2 regions of the Cetobacterium sp. 2G large genome follow, and region 1 is predicted to be linked to the other one. Evidence: riboswitches for the same ligand, from Rfam matches in the RefSeq annotation. Region 1 holds a riboswitch; the other holds the start of a gene.
What was found. Region 1 has a riboswitch for S-adenosylmethionine ahead of H5J23_RS02485 (methionine ABC transporter ATP-binding protein). Riboswitches for the same ligand answer to the same signal wherever they lie in the genome.
Positions count from the first base shown of each region.

Region 2: linked by a shared signal. The riboswitch ahead of metK (methionine adenosyltransferase) and the one ahead of H5J23_RS02485 (methionine ABC transporter ATP-binding protein) in region 1 are both predicted to bind S-adenosylmethionine.

Region 1 covers NZ_JACHTH010000003.1:266,499-274,755, forward strand. The annotation lists gene H5J23_RS02455 (serine dehydratase subunit alpha family protein) at 1-331, opposite strand, end outside; gene H5J23_RS02460 (sigma 54-interacting transcriptional regulator) at 557-2,314, opposite strand; gene H5J23_RS02465 (NifB/NifX family molybdenum-iron cluster-binding protein) at 2,468-2,839, shown strand; gene H5J23_RS02470 (DUF134 domain-containing protein) at 2,842-3,285, shown strand; gene H5J23_RS02475 (MetQ/NlpA family ABC transporter substrate-binding protein) at 3,322-4,092, opposite strand; gene H5J23_RS02480 (methionine ABC transporter permease) at 4,095-4,745, opposite strand; gene H5J23_RS02485 (methionine ABC transporter ATP-binding protein) at 4,735-5,742, opposite strand; SAM riboswitch class I at 5,819-5,906, opposite strand; gene H5J23_RS02490 (alanine racemase) at 5,977-7,026, opposite strand; gene ptsP (phosphoenolpyruvate--protein phosphotransferase) at 7,111-8,257, opposite strand, start outside.
Region 2 covers NZ_JACHTH010000005.1:358,942-367,198, forward strand. The annotation lists gene ileS (isoleucine--tRNA ligase) at 1-2,028, shown strand, start outside; gene lspA (signal peptidase II) at 2,048-2,506, shown strand; gene glyQ (glycine--tRNA ligase subunit alpha) at 2,518-3,390, shown strand; gene glyS (glycine--tRNA ligase subunit beta) at 3,416-5,491, shown strand; SAM riboswitch class I at 5,546-5,633, shown strand; gene metK (methionine adenosyltransferase) at 5,715-6,869, shown strand; gene H5J23_RS04550 (arsenate reductase family protein) at 6,954-7,310, shown strand; tRNA gene H5J23_RS04555 (tRNA-Glu) at 7,379-7,453, shown strand; tRNA gene H5J23_RS04560 (tRNA-Val) at 7,457-7,532, shown strand; gene H5J23_RS04565 (OmpH family outer membrane protein) at 7,614-8,120, opposite strand; gene H5J23_RS04570 (penicillin-binding protein) at 8,218-8,257, shown strand, end outside.

The DNA.
Region 1 (8,257 bases):
TTTTATTATCTAAATACTCTTTAACTTCATTTAATCTTGATTTATCAACGCTTGATATAACCATTAACTCTTTTTTAGAATCTCCTAAAATTGTTCCAAGAGCTACAGCTGCCTCTATTCCTACCATTCCTTCTGAGTTTGGTATTTTTACACTTTTAACATTTTTTATTAAATTTCCTGATAAAGCGATATCAACCTTCTCTGGAACTCCACCTAATATTGATGTTAATTTACTTCCTATATATGCTAAAGCTATCGGTTCTGTACACCCCTCTGCTGGAACTATCTCTTCATTTAAAATACTTAAAATTTTATCTATCATAACTCTCAATTCCTCCTTTAAATACCTAATTATTTTATAATATACAAGTATATAATAAGCAATTTTCATTCCAATAGATATTTTTATTAAATTTATGTAATTTTTTATTTTTTTTTGTATTATTTTCTGTAAACTTTAAATATAGTTTAACAATATTTATATAAATTTAATTTTTATTTTTTTCATTTTGAAAATTTTTTCATTTTGAAAATAGTTTTTTTCATTTTGAAAATTCTAAATATTATATTTCTGTATTTTTCTATATAAAGTTGTCAATCCTATTCCCATTTTATCTGCAATTTTTTTCTTTCCTTCTGTATCTCTTCCAAAAATTTTGAGTGCTTTTTCAATGTAACTTTTTTCCACAACTTGAAAATCTTCCATATAAGATACATCTTTTGATTCTTTTTTCTCTACAACTATTTCATTATTTATTCTTCTATTTTCTAATAGCTTTTCAGGAACTGTGGATAAACTTAAAATATCACTATTATCTGAAAGATTAAACATAAACTCTACTACATTTTCTAATTCTCTTATATTTCCTGGCCAAGAATAATTTAAAAATAACTTTTCTACTTCTATATCAATAAAGCTTATGTATTTTTCAGTTATTCTATTATATTTTTTTATGAGATTTTTTGTTATTGGTAAAATATCCTCTCTTCTGTCCCTTAAAGGTGCTATTTCAAAAGGAATAACTTTCAATCGATAATAAAGATCTTCTCTAAATTCTTTTTCAAGAATTTTTTTCTCTAAATCTACATTTGTTGCTGCAATAATTCTAATGTCTAACTCTATATCTCTATTTGAACCTACTCTTGTTACTTTTCTCTCTTGAAGTACTCTTAATATTTTAGCTTGCAAATATAAAGGCATATCTCCAATTTCATCTAAAAATATAACTCCTCCATTTGCTAACTCAAACTTTCCCATACGCCCATTTTTGTCAGCACCTGTAAAAGCTCCTCTCACATATCCAAATAGTTCACTTTCTAAAAGAGACTCAGGAATTGCTGCGCAGTTTATAACAACAAAGGGGGCATTTCTTCTTGAACTATGATAGTGTAAAGCTCTCGCTACTAGCTCTTTTCCTGTTCCACTTTCTCCTGTTATCAACACCGTTGACTTTGAAGGTGCAACATGTTTTATTCTTTCTCTCAATAGTTTAGTAAACTCTGAATCACCTATTATATTTTCTAATGAAACACTATTTGATGTTTCAACTAGGCCTCTAATTCCATCATTTACCTTATTCATATCATCAAAAATAAAAATTTTTTCATTTTTTCCAAAAGCTTCAAAAGGTAATATTTTTCCAAGAACTGTTAACTCTTTTTCTTGAACTTTCAATTTATATATCTCTTCTTCCATAAGAAAATCATTTTGTGAGCTTAATTGTATTTTTTTCCCAAGAATTCTACTATCTGATTCTATCTTTTTCAAAGCAAAATTATTAATACTTGTTATTATCCCCTCACTATTAAATCTCAAAACACCTTTTTGAATTGTATTCAATATTGTTGTAAGAACATTTTCTCTTTCTGTTTTTTCTAAACTTTCATTGTACTCAATAAATCTTATACTTATCAGTTCAGCCATTTGTTCAACAAAATCTAAATAATTTTTTAAATTTTCTAAAACTCTTTTCTTTTGATTTTCATCAAAAGAAACTAAACTTATTAAACCGATTAATTTTCCTTCATACATTATTGGAGTTGATATTTCTAATACTTCTAAACAACAATCTTTTTCTGAACAACCACTACAAATCTCATCCTCTCTAGGATTTAAAATAACTGTTGTTTCTTTGGTTTCTAATGTTTTTTTATTAGCTCTTCCTCTTATTTTTTCACCTATTTTTTGAGGTCCACTTCCTGTTATTCTTATAAGATTTTTATCACAAATCCCAACATCCATTGCAAATAGTTTCGATATTGTTTTTGCATATTTTTTTAACTCATCTTTTATTACTAATAAATCAGTTTTCATTATACTCCCTTTAATTTATACCATTTTTATATATGTATATTATCAAAAATAATCGTAACAGTCAATTTTAAAAAAATAATTCTTGACTTTTTTACTAAAAAAAATTAATATTAATTATAGCATATGCCAATAACTAAAAAAAGAGGTGTTTTTATGAAAATTGCAGTTGTTTCTGAAAATAACAAAATTAGTCAACATTTTGGAAGAGCAGAAGGTTTTTTTGTTTATGATGGTACAAATAAAGAATACCATAAAAGTAATGGACACGGAGCTATTCCTGGACAATTAAAGGAATTAGGCGTTGAATTTGTAGCTTGTGGTGGAATTGGTGAAGGAGCTTTAAATAACTTAAAATCTCTTGATATTAAAGTTTTTTCTGGCCTAGAAGGATTTTGTGACGATATAGCTGATGGATTCTTTAAACATATACTAGTTAACGGAGAAGCAGTATGTAATAGTCATGAGCATCACCATGAACATCATCATGGACATGGACACTCTTGTAATTGTAAGTGCGGAAAATAAATATGGCTAGACCTACTAAAGTTAGAAGTGTAGAATTTATTCCAAATGAAACAAAGTTTATCCCTGAGGGAAGTAAAAATTGTAATATTCATTTTAATAATATAAAAATTGAAGAATTAGAAGCAATCAGACTTAAAGATTTAGAAAATTTATCTCAAGAAGAGTGTGCTGAAAAAATGGGAGTTTCAAGACAAACTTTTCAAAATATACTTAATTCAGCAAGAGTTAAAATAACCGAAGCTCTTATTATGGGATATGGAATTCAATTAAAGGGAGGAGATTTTAAAACTCCTCATTGTCAATTTATATGTAACTCTTGTGGTCAAACTTTTATTCCCACATTAAAAAAAGATTTAGATTTTTGTCCTAATTGTAATTCAGAAGATATATTTTGTACAAAAAAGAAAGTTAAATGTAGAAAAGTTTGCAAATTAGATATAAAATAAAAAAGTGAGTTTGAAAACTCACTTTTTTATTTTATTCTAAAAAGCTGGAACTACTCCACCTTTATAAGTATTTTCTATAAAAACTTTTACTTTTTCACTTTGTAAAGCTTTTACTAATTTCTGAATATCCTCTTTTTTCTCATCTCCCTCTCTTACAGCTATTAAGTTAGCATAAGGTGATTCTTTTCCTTCAATTATCAAAGCTTCTGTTAAAGGATTAAGTCCTGCTTCGATTGCATAGTTACCATTTACTACTGCTAAATCAACATCTTCTAATGCTCTTGGTATTTGAGCAGCATCTAAAGACTTAAATTTTAAATTATTTTTATTTTCTACAATATCAAACTCTGTAGCTAATAAATCTTGAGGATTCTTTAATTTTATAATACCGTTATTATGTAAAAGAATTAAAGCTCTTCCACCATTTGTTGGATCGTTTGGTATTGCTACCACTCCACCTTTTTTTAAATTCTCTATTTTATTAACTTTTTTAGAATAAACTCCTAAAGGTTCTACATGAACATTACCTGCTGATACTAATTTTAAATTTTTTTCTTTAGAAAAAGTTTCTAAATATGGTTTATGTTGGAAAAAATTAGCATCCAACTCTTTTGAATCCAATAGTAAATTTGGTGTTACATAATCTGTTAATTCTATTATTTCTAATTCTACATTTTCATTTTTTAAATCATCTTTTACTAATTGTAAAAGTTGTGCATGAGGAACTGGAGAAGCTCCAACTTTTAATTTTGCCCCAAAACTTATAACTGATCCTAATAAACCTAATACTAAAACTAATTTTTTCATAACTACCTCCCATTTTTTTTCAATCTATTTGATATTAAATTTCCAATTAATTGAACTCCTTGAACTAAAACTATAATAATTAAAACCGAATAAATCATTATATCTAACTTAAATCTATTATAACCAAATCTGATAGCTAAATCTCCAAGTCCACCACCACCAATAGCTCCAGCCATTGCAGATAAACCTATTAAATTAATAACTAATAGTGTTATTCCTTGGATTAGAGATGGTAACGATTCTGGAATCATTACTTTAGTTATTATTGTAAAATTATTAGCTCCTAAACTTTCACTTGCTTCTATTACTCCTCTATCCACTTCTAAAACACAATTTTCAACTATTCTTGCTACAAAGGGAGCTGCCGATATAGAAAGAGGAACTATTGCTGCTGTACTTCCTATTGTCGTTCCTATTATAAGTCTAGATAGTGGTAATAATAAAATCATTAAAATTATATAAGGAAATGATCTTGTTATATTTATAATTCCATTCAAAATTCTATTTATTCCCTTATTTTCAAATATATGTCCATCTGATGTAATTGCTGCTAAAATTCCACAAGGAAATCCTATTCCTAATGAAACCACAGCAGATAATAAAACCATATATATTGTCTCTATCGTCGCTTGTATTAACATATTAAATACCATCGTAAATAACCTCCACTCCTACATCTAAACTTGGAAACCAAGCTATTGCTTCATTTTGTTTATCCATATCCCCTATTAATTCAACCATTAAATGTCCTACCTGCATAGTTGATAAAAGATCAATTGCGCCACCTAAGACATTTATATCTATATTAAACTTTTTTACAGCTTTAGATAATATAGGATCTCCTGCTACTGAGCCTAAAAACATTAATTTTATAACTTTATTTCCAGATTTTTTTATGTAATCAATCTCCTCTTTTTCTTGAGGTGGAACATATGATATTAGTTCTTTTGTAATCTCTGTTTTTGGACTTAAGAATATTTCATATGTTTTTCCAGTTTCTACAACTTCACCATTTGACATAACAGCTACTCTGTCACAAATCTCTCTAATAACTTCCATTTGATGAGTTATTAAGACAACTGTTAATCCCATTTTTTTTTGAATATCTTTAATTAGTTTTAATATAGACTTTGTAGTTTTTGGATCTAAAGCGGATGTTGCTTCATCTGATAAGAGAATATCTGGATTATTAGCTAAGGCTCTAGCTATTGCAACTCTTTGTTTTTGTCCTCCAGAGAGTTGAGTCGGATAAAATTCCTCTTTATCTTCAAGTTCTACTAACTTTAAAAGTTCTTTAACTCTTACATCAATTTCTACTTTTGACCAACCATCAATTTCTAAAGGAAATGCTATATTTTCTTTAACTGTCCTAGATTTTAATAGATTAAAATGTTGAAATATCATTCCAATTTTTTTTCTTTTATTTAATAGTTCTTTTTTTGAAAGTTTTGATAAATCTACTCCTTCAATCTCTATTTTTCCTGTTGTCAATGGCTCTAACCCATTAAATAATCTTATTAAAGAGGATTTTCCAGCTCCACTTAATCCAATAATTCCAAATATTTCACTTTTCTCAATCTTTAAAGAAACATCTTTTACAGCATGAAACTCATTATTATAAATTTTATTCACTCTTTCTAAAGTAATCATTTTATCCTCCCGTATAAAAAAAACTCCCATCTTAATATTTAATTAAGATGAGAGTAAGTAAACAAGACTTCTACTTCTCCCATCTATCTGGAGTTAGCACCACACCATAATGGTAGGTTGCTGAAACGTCATCGGGCCAGTCCCTCGGTCTCTCTTGATGGTTTGCTGTATAATATCTTATTTGAAAAAAAATGTCAATATTTTTTTAAAATAAAATTTTATTTTTGTTTATAGTCATATTAATTCTCTTTTTATTCTGTCATTTATACAAGATAAAAATTCATAATGAGGAACTTTTAAATGATTTATACTTTCTTCTAAATCATGAAATATTTCAATATTATCCCCTTCTTTTACTGAATCATCAACTAAAATAAATGAACTATCCATACTAATATGAACTATTTTAAACTTTTTATTATTGATTATAGACATAATACCTTCACTTCTTTTTGAAAAGCCATCTCCATAACCTAAACGAATTTTTGCTACTTTTCTATATTTTCCTATATTTAAATTTTCTTTTTTTTCATATCCTATATATTTTAAATCATCTATATCTTTTATATCTAATATTCTACCATTTAGCTTAAAAGCTCTTTTTATACATGGATCATAGTATCCTATTTCTTGAAGTCCAAATAAAATAGTTCCACACCGTATATGAGTGCAAAATTCACCCTCTATTGAAATAACTCCAGCACTATTTTGCATATGAATAATCTCAAATCTCTCATCTCCTAACTCTTTTAACATCTGAGAAAATCTTTTTTCTATTAAAATCATATCATCATAATCTGCAGCAAAAACATGGGTACAAAGACCCTTAAATTTTAAATTTTTTTCTCTTATTAGCTCTTTTAGTTTAAAAAAGTCTTTTTCTAAAATTCCATTTCTTCCAAATCCAAAATCTAATTTTAAATGTAATTGTTGTGTTGAAACTCCTTTATCTAAAAGATTTAAAAGATCTTTAAAACTATTTATTACCATATGAATATTTTTATTATTTTTTAAAATTTCTATTTCATCTATTGTTTCTAAAATAATAATATTTATGTTTTCTATTTTTAACTTTAATATTTTTTCAGCTTCGCACTCTCTAGCTACTGCAAAATATTTACAACCATTTTCTGATAAAAATCTAACTATATTTTCTATTCCATGCCCATAAGCATTAGCTTTTACAACAGCTATTATCTCTTTATTTCTAAGTTTTTTTAAATAGTGATAGTTATGTAGAATATTTTCTTTAGAAACTTTTATTTTAAAATCTTTTAATCCCATAACACCCTCCCTATTACTTTTTTACAATAGTATACTCTAAAAACAAAAAAAGGTGAAACATTGTTTCACCTTTTTTAGAAAGTATTATCCTAATAGCTCTTCATTATATTTGTCTATTTCTGCTAATATATCCTCTGTTGTACTCATTGACATTACTCTTTCAACTAACGCCTCTGCTGAAGCTTTATCGATAGCCATTATATTTTTCTTTACTTTTGCAACTGAAATAGCTGACATTGAGAATGCATCTAATCCCATTCCAAATAATAAAGCTGTTGCTCTAGCTTCTCCTGCAAACTCTCCACACATTGATATAGAGATTCCACCTTCATGAGCTCCATCTATTGCTGCTTTAATAGCTGCTAAAACTCCTGGATTGTATGTATCATATAAGTGAGATATTCTCTCATTTCCTCTATCTACTGCTAATGTATATTGAGTTAAGTCATTCGTTCCTATTGAGAAGAAATCAACTTCTTGTGCAAACCATTTAGCTCTAAATGCTGTAGCTGGAGTTTCAATCATAATTCCTAATTGAATATCCTCATCAAATTTTATTCCTTCAGCTCTTAATTCAGCTTTACACTCTTCTAATAAAGCTTTTGATTTTCTACACTCTTCTATTGAAATTACCATAGGTAACATTATTTTAATATATCCAAATGCTGATGCTCTTAAAAGCGCTCTAAACTGTGTTTTTAAGATTTCAGGTCTATCTAGACATATTCTTAAAGCTCTCCATCCTAAGAACGGATTTTCCTCATGTGGTAGCTCCATATACGGTAATGATTTATCTCCACCTATATCCATTGTTCTAATTGTTACTGGATATGATTTTCCATTTTCATCTTTCATTGATTCAGCAACAATTTTATAAGCTTCAAATTGCTCATCCTCTGTTGGGAATCTATCATTTGCCATGAATAAAAACTCTGTTCTATAAAGACCGATTCCATTAGCACCATTTCTTAGAACTCCTGCAACATCTTTTGGAGATCCTATATTTGCCCAAGCTCCAACAGTTATTCCATCTTTCGATGTAGCTGTTTTATCTTTTAATTGCTTTAATAACTCTTTTTCTTCTAAATATTTCTCTCTTTTCTTTGAATACTTTTCTACATCCTCTTGTGTAGGTTCAATTATAACATCACCAGTTAAAGCATCAACTATTATCGAAGCTTCATTAGTTACTAATTCAGTTATATTTCCAGTTCCAACTACTGCTGGAATC
Region 2 (8,257 bases), on a different contig from region 1:
GGAATATATAAAACAGAAAAAGGAAATCTAATTTTAGCAAAAGTTTTAGCAGATAAGGCATTTAGCGACATGGGAATAAAAGAGATGGAGCTAGTAAAAGAGTTTGTTGGAGCTGACTTAGAGAACTTAACATATAAACATCCATTCTTAGATAGAACAGGAAAAGTGGTACTAGGAACACATGTAACTGCTGAAGCAGGAACAGGAGTTGTACATACTGCACCAGGACATGGTCAAGATGACTATGTTGTAGGAGTTAGATACGGATTACCAATCATTTCTCCAATTAATAATAAAGGAGTATTAACAGAGGAAGCTGGACAATTTGCTGGATTATTCTATAAAAAAGCAAATAAAGTTATAGCAGAGCACTTAACAGAAACAGGGCACTTATTAAGCTACAAAGAGTTTGAGCACTCTTATCCTCATGACTGGAGATCAAAAACTCCAGTAATCTTTAGAGCAACTGAGCAATGGTTTATAAGATGTGAAGGTTCAGATTTAAGAGAAAAGGCATTAAGAGCTTTAGATGATGTTAAATTTGTTCCAGAGTGGGGAAGAAATAGAATAGGTTCTATGTTAGAGACAAGACCTGACTGGTGTATCTCAAGACAAAGAACATGGGGAGTACCAATTCCTGTATTCTATAATGAAGCAACAGGAAAAGAGATATTCGAAAGAGAAATTTTAGATAGAGTTATTGAACTTGTTAAAAAAGAAGGGTCAGCAGCTTGGGTAAAATATTCGGCTGAGGAATTAATTGGAGAAGATCTATTAGTTAAGTATAATCTAAAAGGATTAGAATTAAGAAAAGAAACAAATATAATGGACGTTTGGTTTGACTCAGGAGTATCTCATAGATCAGTTCTAGAGACTAGAGAGGGATTACATAGACCAGCTGACTTATATTTAGAAGGATCAGATCAACATAGAGGATGGTTCCAAACATCACTATTAACATCAGTTGGATCAACAGGAGATGCACCATTTAAAATGTTATTAACTCACGGATTTGTAAATGACGGAGAAGGTAAGAAAATGTCAAAATCAGTAGGAAATGTTGTGGCTCCTCAAGATATAATTAAAGTTTATGGAGCAGATATACTAAGATTATGGTGTGCATCAGTTGATTATAGAGAAGATGTAAAAATATCTGATAATATTTTAAAACAAATGGCAGAAGCTTATAGAAGAGTAAGAAATACAGCTAGATATATATTAGGAAACTCAGCAGATTTTAATCCGTTAACAGATGCAGTAGCTTATGAGGACTTAATGGAAATTGATAAGTGGGCATTAAATAAATTAGAAAGATTAAAAAGGGTAGTAACAGAATCATATGAAAAATATGAGTTCTATAACTTATTCCAAGAAATTCATTATTTCTCAGGAATTGATATGTCAGCATTCTATTTAGATATAATCAAAGATAGATTATATGCTGAAAAAGCTGATTCTAAAGAAAGAAGAGCAGCACAAACAGTAATGTCAGAAGTTTTAGTAACGTTAACTAAAATGGTAGCACCTATATTATCATTTACAGCTGAAGAGATTTGGGAAACTTTACCAGAATCATTAAAGGATTCAGAGTCAGTATTATTAACTGATTGGTATGTAAATAATGATCAATACTTAAATGATGAATTAGATACAAAGTGGGAAGAGATTGTAAAGTTAAGAAAAGATGTTAATAAAACATTAGAGTTAGCAAGACAAGGTGAAAATAAGATAATAGGAAACTCTTTAGATGCAAAAGTTATTTTAAGTGCAGATAATACAGAGTTAGCAAAATTCTTAGAAGATAATAAAGAGATTTTAGAAGAGGTATTTATCGTTTCTCAATTAGTAATTGCTAATGAAAAAGATGATTCATTTGTAAAAGGTGAGGAGCAAGAAGCTTTATTTGTAAAAGTTGAGCACGCAGATGGAGAGAAGTGTGAAAGATGTTGGAAATACTCGACAGAGTTAGGAACTAATCCAGAGCATCCAACAGTATGTCCAAGATGTACATCAGCACTAGTTGATTAATTATTCAAAGAGGTGAGCTGTGTTATATATAGGGATAATATTTTTATTAGTATTCTTAGATCAAATATCCAAATATGAAATAGATACTTGGTTAGTAGAAGGAGAAACTTTCCCAATTCTGGGAGAGTTTTTCCATCTAACTTATGTAAAAAATAGAGGAATAGCCTTTGGAATGTTTCAAGGAAAACTTGATATAATCTCTATTTTAACAATTGTAGTGATATTTGGATTAGGTTTTTACTTTTTTAAAAATAGAAATAAATTTTCAGTTATTGAGAAGTTAGGGTATTCATTTATTTTAGGTGGAGCAATAGGAAATATTATTGATAGAATCTATAGAGGATTTGTCATTGATATGATTGACTTTAGAGGTATATGGGTATTTGTATTTAATCTAGCTGATGTTTGGATAAATATAGGGGTTATTTTAATAATAGTAGATAGCTTACTAGATAGTAAAAGGAAAAAGAAAGATTAGGAGGAAGTGAAATGACATTTCAAGAGATGATATTTGCTCTTCAGCAGTATTGGAGTTCAAAAGGGTGTATCATTGGAAATCCATACGATATAGAAACAGGAGCTGGAACATTTAATCCGAATACATTTTTAATGTCTTTAGGACCAGAGCCATGGAATGTAGCATATGTTGAACCATCAAGAAGACCAAAGGATGGTAGATATGGAGAAAATCCAAATAGAGTTTATCAACACCACCAATTTCAAGTTATAATGAAACCATCACCAGACAACATTCAAGAGCTTTATTTAGAATCACTAAAAGTTTTAGGAATCGATCCTTTAAAGCATGATATTCGTTTTGTTGAAGATGACTGGGAGTCACCAACATTAGGAGCATGGGGATTAGGATGGGAAGTATGGCTAGATGGAATGGAAGTAACTCAGTTTACATATTTCCAACAAGTTGGAGGATTGGAGTTAGAAGTTGTTCCTGTTGAAATAACATACGGATTAGAAAGATTAGCATTATATATTCAAAATAAAGAAAATGTGTATGATTTAGAGTGGGCACCAGGAATTAAATATGGAGATATGAGATATCAGTACGAGTATGAAAATTCAAAATACTCATTTGAAGTAGCAGATTTAGAAAGCCACTTTAGATGGTTTGATGATTATGAAAAAGAAGCTGATAGAGCATTAAACGAAAATTTAGTAATGCCAGCATATGACTATGTTTTAAAATGTTCTCACACATTCAACGTTCTAGACTCAAGAGGAGCAATCTCTACAACAGAGAGAATGGCTTATATTTTAAGAGTTAGAAACCTAGCTAAGAGATGTGCAGAAGTATTTGTACAAAATAGAAAAGAACTAGGATACCCTTTACTGAAAAAAAAGTAAAAGGAAAAAAGAGGAGGAATAGAAAGTGAGATTACTTTTTGAAATAGGAATGGAAGAGTTACCTGCAAGATTCCTTGTTCAAACTCTAAAAGAGATGAAAGAGAACTTAGAAGGTAAGTTAAATGAAAAAAGAATAAAATTTGATGAAATAAAAACTTTTGGAACACCAAGAAGACTGGTTGTTTTAGTAGAGGGATTGGCAGAAACTCAAGAAAACTTAGATATCTTAAATATGGGACCTGCAAAACAAGTTGCTTTTGGTGAAAATGGAGAAATTTCAAGAGCAGGATTAGGATTTGCTAAATCTCAAGGCGTAGAAGCTACAGATTTAGAAATCATAGAAACTCCTAAAGGGGAGTATATAGCAGTTAGAAAGTTTTTAAAAGGTGAATGTACAAAAGCTCTACTTTCTGATCTTTTAAAAGAATTGGTACTAGAGATAAACTTCCCTAAATCAATGAAGTGGGGAATGAAAAAATTAAAGTTTGCTAGACCAATTCAATGGTTCTTAGCTTTAGTAGATGGAGAAATAGTAAATTTTGAAATAGAAGGAATAAAAAGTGGAAGAGCATCTAGAGGGCACAGATTCTTTGGAAGTAATTTTGAGGTTTCTACTATTGATGAATATTTTGAAAAAATAAAAGAAAATAATGTAATTATAGATGTTGAAGAGAGAAAGAACTTAATTAAGAAACTTATAAAAGAAAAATGTGAGGATTCTAATGAGCAAGTTTTAGTAGATGAAGATTTATTAAAAGAGGTTGCAAACTTAGTTGAATATCCATATCCAATAGTTGGAACATTTAATTCTGATTTCTTAGAAGTTCCCCAAGATGTTTTAATTATATCTATGCAAGTTCACCAAAGATATTTTCCTATTTTAGATTTAGAAGGAAAACTTTTACCTAAATTTGTTGTAATTAGAAATGGTATTGAAGATTCTGAACAAGTTAGAAAAGGAAATGAGAAGGTTTTATCTGCGAGACTTGCTGATGCAAGATTCTTCTACCACGAAGATTTAAAGAAGCCTCTAGTAGAAAATGTGGAGAAATTAAAACAAGTTGTATTCCAAAAAGATTTAGGAACTATATATAACAAAATTGAAAGATCTCAAAAAATAGCAGATTATTTAATAGAAGCTACAGGAATGGAAACTAGAAAAGAAACTATTGATAGAACAATTTTACTAGCAAAAGCTGATTTAGTTTCTAACATGATTGGAGAAAAAGAGTTTACAAAACTTCAAGGATTTATGGGAGCAGACTATGCACTAAAATCAGGAGAGTCTGAGTTAGTAGCAAAGGGAATTGAAGAACACTATTACCCAAGATATCAAGGAGATCTTTTACCAAAAGGTGTAGAAGGAATTATAGCAGGAATATCTGATAGAATAGACACTCTTTGTGGATGTTTTGGTGTTGGAATAATTCCAAGTGGTTCTAAGGATCCATTTGCTTTAAGAAGAGCAGCTTTAGGTATTGTAAATATTGTTTTAGATTCAAATTTAAATATTTCTTTAAAGGCTTTAGTGGAAAGAGCTTTAGACACACTTGCTGCTGCAGGAGTATTAAAAAGAGATAAAGCTGAAGTTTTAAATGAAGTAATGGAGTTCTTTAAGCAAAGAGCATTAAATGTATTTACAGAAATGGGATATTCAAAGGATATTGTATCTGCAGTTGTAGATAAGAGTTTTGATAACTTAGTTGATACTTTATTAAGAATAAAAGCAGTTGATGAATTTACAAAAATGGATAGCTTTAATAACTTAGTTTCATTAATGAAAAGAGTTGGAAATATCTCTAAAGGATTTGAGGGAGTTATGGTAGATCCTAATCTTTTAAAAGAAGAGATAGAGAAAGAACTATTTGATAAATCTCAAGAAGTTGCAAGAGATGCAAAAGAGATGTTAGTTGCTAAAAATTATATAGGATACTTAAATGTACTTTTATCAACTGAAGATATTATCAATAGATACTTTGAATCTATAATGGTAATGGACAAAGATGAGGTTATAAAAAATAATAGATTATCACAGCTTAATTATATAGCTACAATCTTTAATAAAATGGTTAATTTAACATTAATTGAAGAGAAAAAATAAAAAAATATTGACTAAATAATACAAATAATATATAATTTAGTTACAAAAAAAACAAAATCATCAAGAGAGACTGAGGGACTGGCCCTATGACGTTTCAGCAACCTACCTTAGAGGTGTGGTGCTAATTCCAGAAAGATGACTTATAAGAGCATAAAGCCTTTTATCTTTCTGGAGAGATAAAAGGCTTTTTTTATCTCTTTTGATTAATATTTAGGAGGAAACAATGAAAAATTTAACTTACTTTACTTCGGAGTGTGTATCACCAGGACATCCAGATAAAATAGCAGATCAAATATCAGATGCAGTATTAGACGCATGTATTAAAAATGATCCAGCAGCAAGAGTAGCTTGTGAGGTTTTCTGTACAACAGGACAAGTTGTTGTAGGAGGAGAGATAACAACAACAACTTATATTGATATACAAGATATAGTTAGAAATAAAATAGATGAAATTGGATATAAACAAGGAATGGGATTTGATTCAGATTGCGGAGTTTTAAATGCAATTCATTCTCAATCTCCTGATATAGCTATGGGTGTAGATGTAGGAGGAGCAGGAGATCAAGGAATAATGTTTGGTGGAGCTGTAAAAGAAACACCGGAGTTAATGCCATTAGCATTAGTTTTAGCAAGAGAAATAATTGTAAAATTGACTAGATTAACAAGATCAAAAGAGTTAGTTTGGGCAAGACCAGATGCAAAGTCTCAAGTTACATTAGCTTATGATGAGAATGGAAAAGTTGTAGGAGTAGATACTGTTGTAGTTTCAGTTCAACATAATCCAGATGTAACTCAAGAGCAAATTCATAAAGATGTAAAAGAGCTAGTAATAAAGCCAGTTTTAGAAGCATATAACTTAAATGCAGAAGAAGTAAAAAATTATCATATAAATCCAACTGGAAGATTCGTAATTGGAGGACCACATGGAGATACAGGATTAACTGGAAGAAAAATAATTGTTGATACTTATGGTGGGTTTTTCAGACATGGAGGAGGAGCTTTCTCTGGAAAGGATCCTTCAAAGGTTGATAGATCAGCTGCATATGCAGCTAGATGGGTAGCAAAAAATATTGTTGCAGCAGACTTAGCTGATAAATGTGAAGTTCAATTATCATATGCTATTGGAGTAGTTGAGCCAACATCTGTAAAAGTGGAAACGTTTGGAACAGGAAAAGTAGATGAAATTAAATTAGCTGAAGCTGTTCAAAATGTATTTGATTTAACACCAAGAGGAATTGAAAGAGATTTAGAGTTAAGAAGTGGAAACTTTAATTATCAAGATTTAGCAGCTTTTGGACATATTGGAAGAACAGATTTAGATTTACCTTGGGAAAGAGTAAATAAAGCTGAAGAGTTAAAAAAATATTTAAACAGATAATACTATACGAAAAAAGGGAAGAATGTACTTCCCTTTTTTTTATTTTAGTGTTAAGCTATAAAAAAAGAAAAGGAGAGGTGAATTATGAAATATTTATTTGTAAATTATCCTAAATGTTCAACGTGTGCAAAGGCAAAAAAATGGCTAGAAGAAAATGGAGTGGATTTTGAGTCAAGACATATTGTTGAAAATAAACCAACAAAAGAGGAGTTAAAAAAATGGATTACTTTAAGTGGTCAGCCAATAAAAAAGTTTTTTAATACAAGTGGTATTCTATATAGAGAGATGAACTTAAAGGAAAAAGTAGCTCAAAACAATGAAGATGAACTTTTAGATATTCTATCAACTAATGGAATGTTAGTAAAAAGACCGCTACTTATAGGGAAAGACAAGGTTTTAATAGGATTTAAAGAAAAAGAATGGGAAGAGATAAAAAATTAAAAAACTATTGACAAAGAATGAAAAAAATGGTACTATTATTATGTAGCAACAACGCGTCAGCGATAGTTGCCCCGTTCGTTCAGTGGTAAGGACAATAGATTTTCACTCTATAAACAGGGGTTCGATTCCCCTACGGGGTACCATTTGGAAGCATAGCTCAGTTGGGAGAGCACCTGCCTTACAAGCAGGGGGTCACTGGTTCAAGTCCAGTTGTTTCCACCATTTGAACTTTTAAAGCACATATGTGCTTTTTTTTTATTTTTTGTAAAATAAAAAAAGGGATAAATTATGCTTAGCCCTTTTTTACAATTGCTTTTTCAAAAGATTAGTTGTATCTAGTTTATAAGACTCTTTATTGTTTAAAAAATTAAGAACATCTTCAGTTAGGTCAACACCACCATAAATTGTAGCACTTTTTTCAATAACCATTTCTAAATTTTTTTGTTTTCCAATTAAAATAGCAACAGAATCTATTTCGAATTTTATATCATAAATAAAATTTTGTTGATCCTCTTGAAAAACACGTTCAGAAGTCTCAATCTTTTCTTGAAATTGTTTTTTTAAATCTAATAATTTTTTTTTGTCATCTTCTGTAATTTTTGAATTTGATTTGATAATCTTCTCTTGTTCTAATAAGCTTTGTCTTAATCCTTCAATTTCTGAATTTAACTCTAATCTTTTATTTTCAAGTTTTTCTTCCATTTCAAAACGCTTATTGTATTGACTAAAGATGTATTCAGAGTCGATAACTCCAATATTGAGTGCAAAGGCTGAAGTGGTCATAAAAAGCAATAGAAATAAAACATTCATATAAATACTCCTTTTTGTGGAATTTTATTCTTATTATACATTATTTTGTCAATATTTGATATAATATTTAAAAGAAAAATAAAAAGAGGGTGGAGAATTGAATAAGAAACTAAAAATATTTTTACTTTTGATACAGA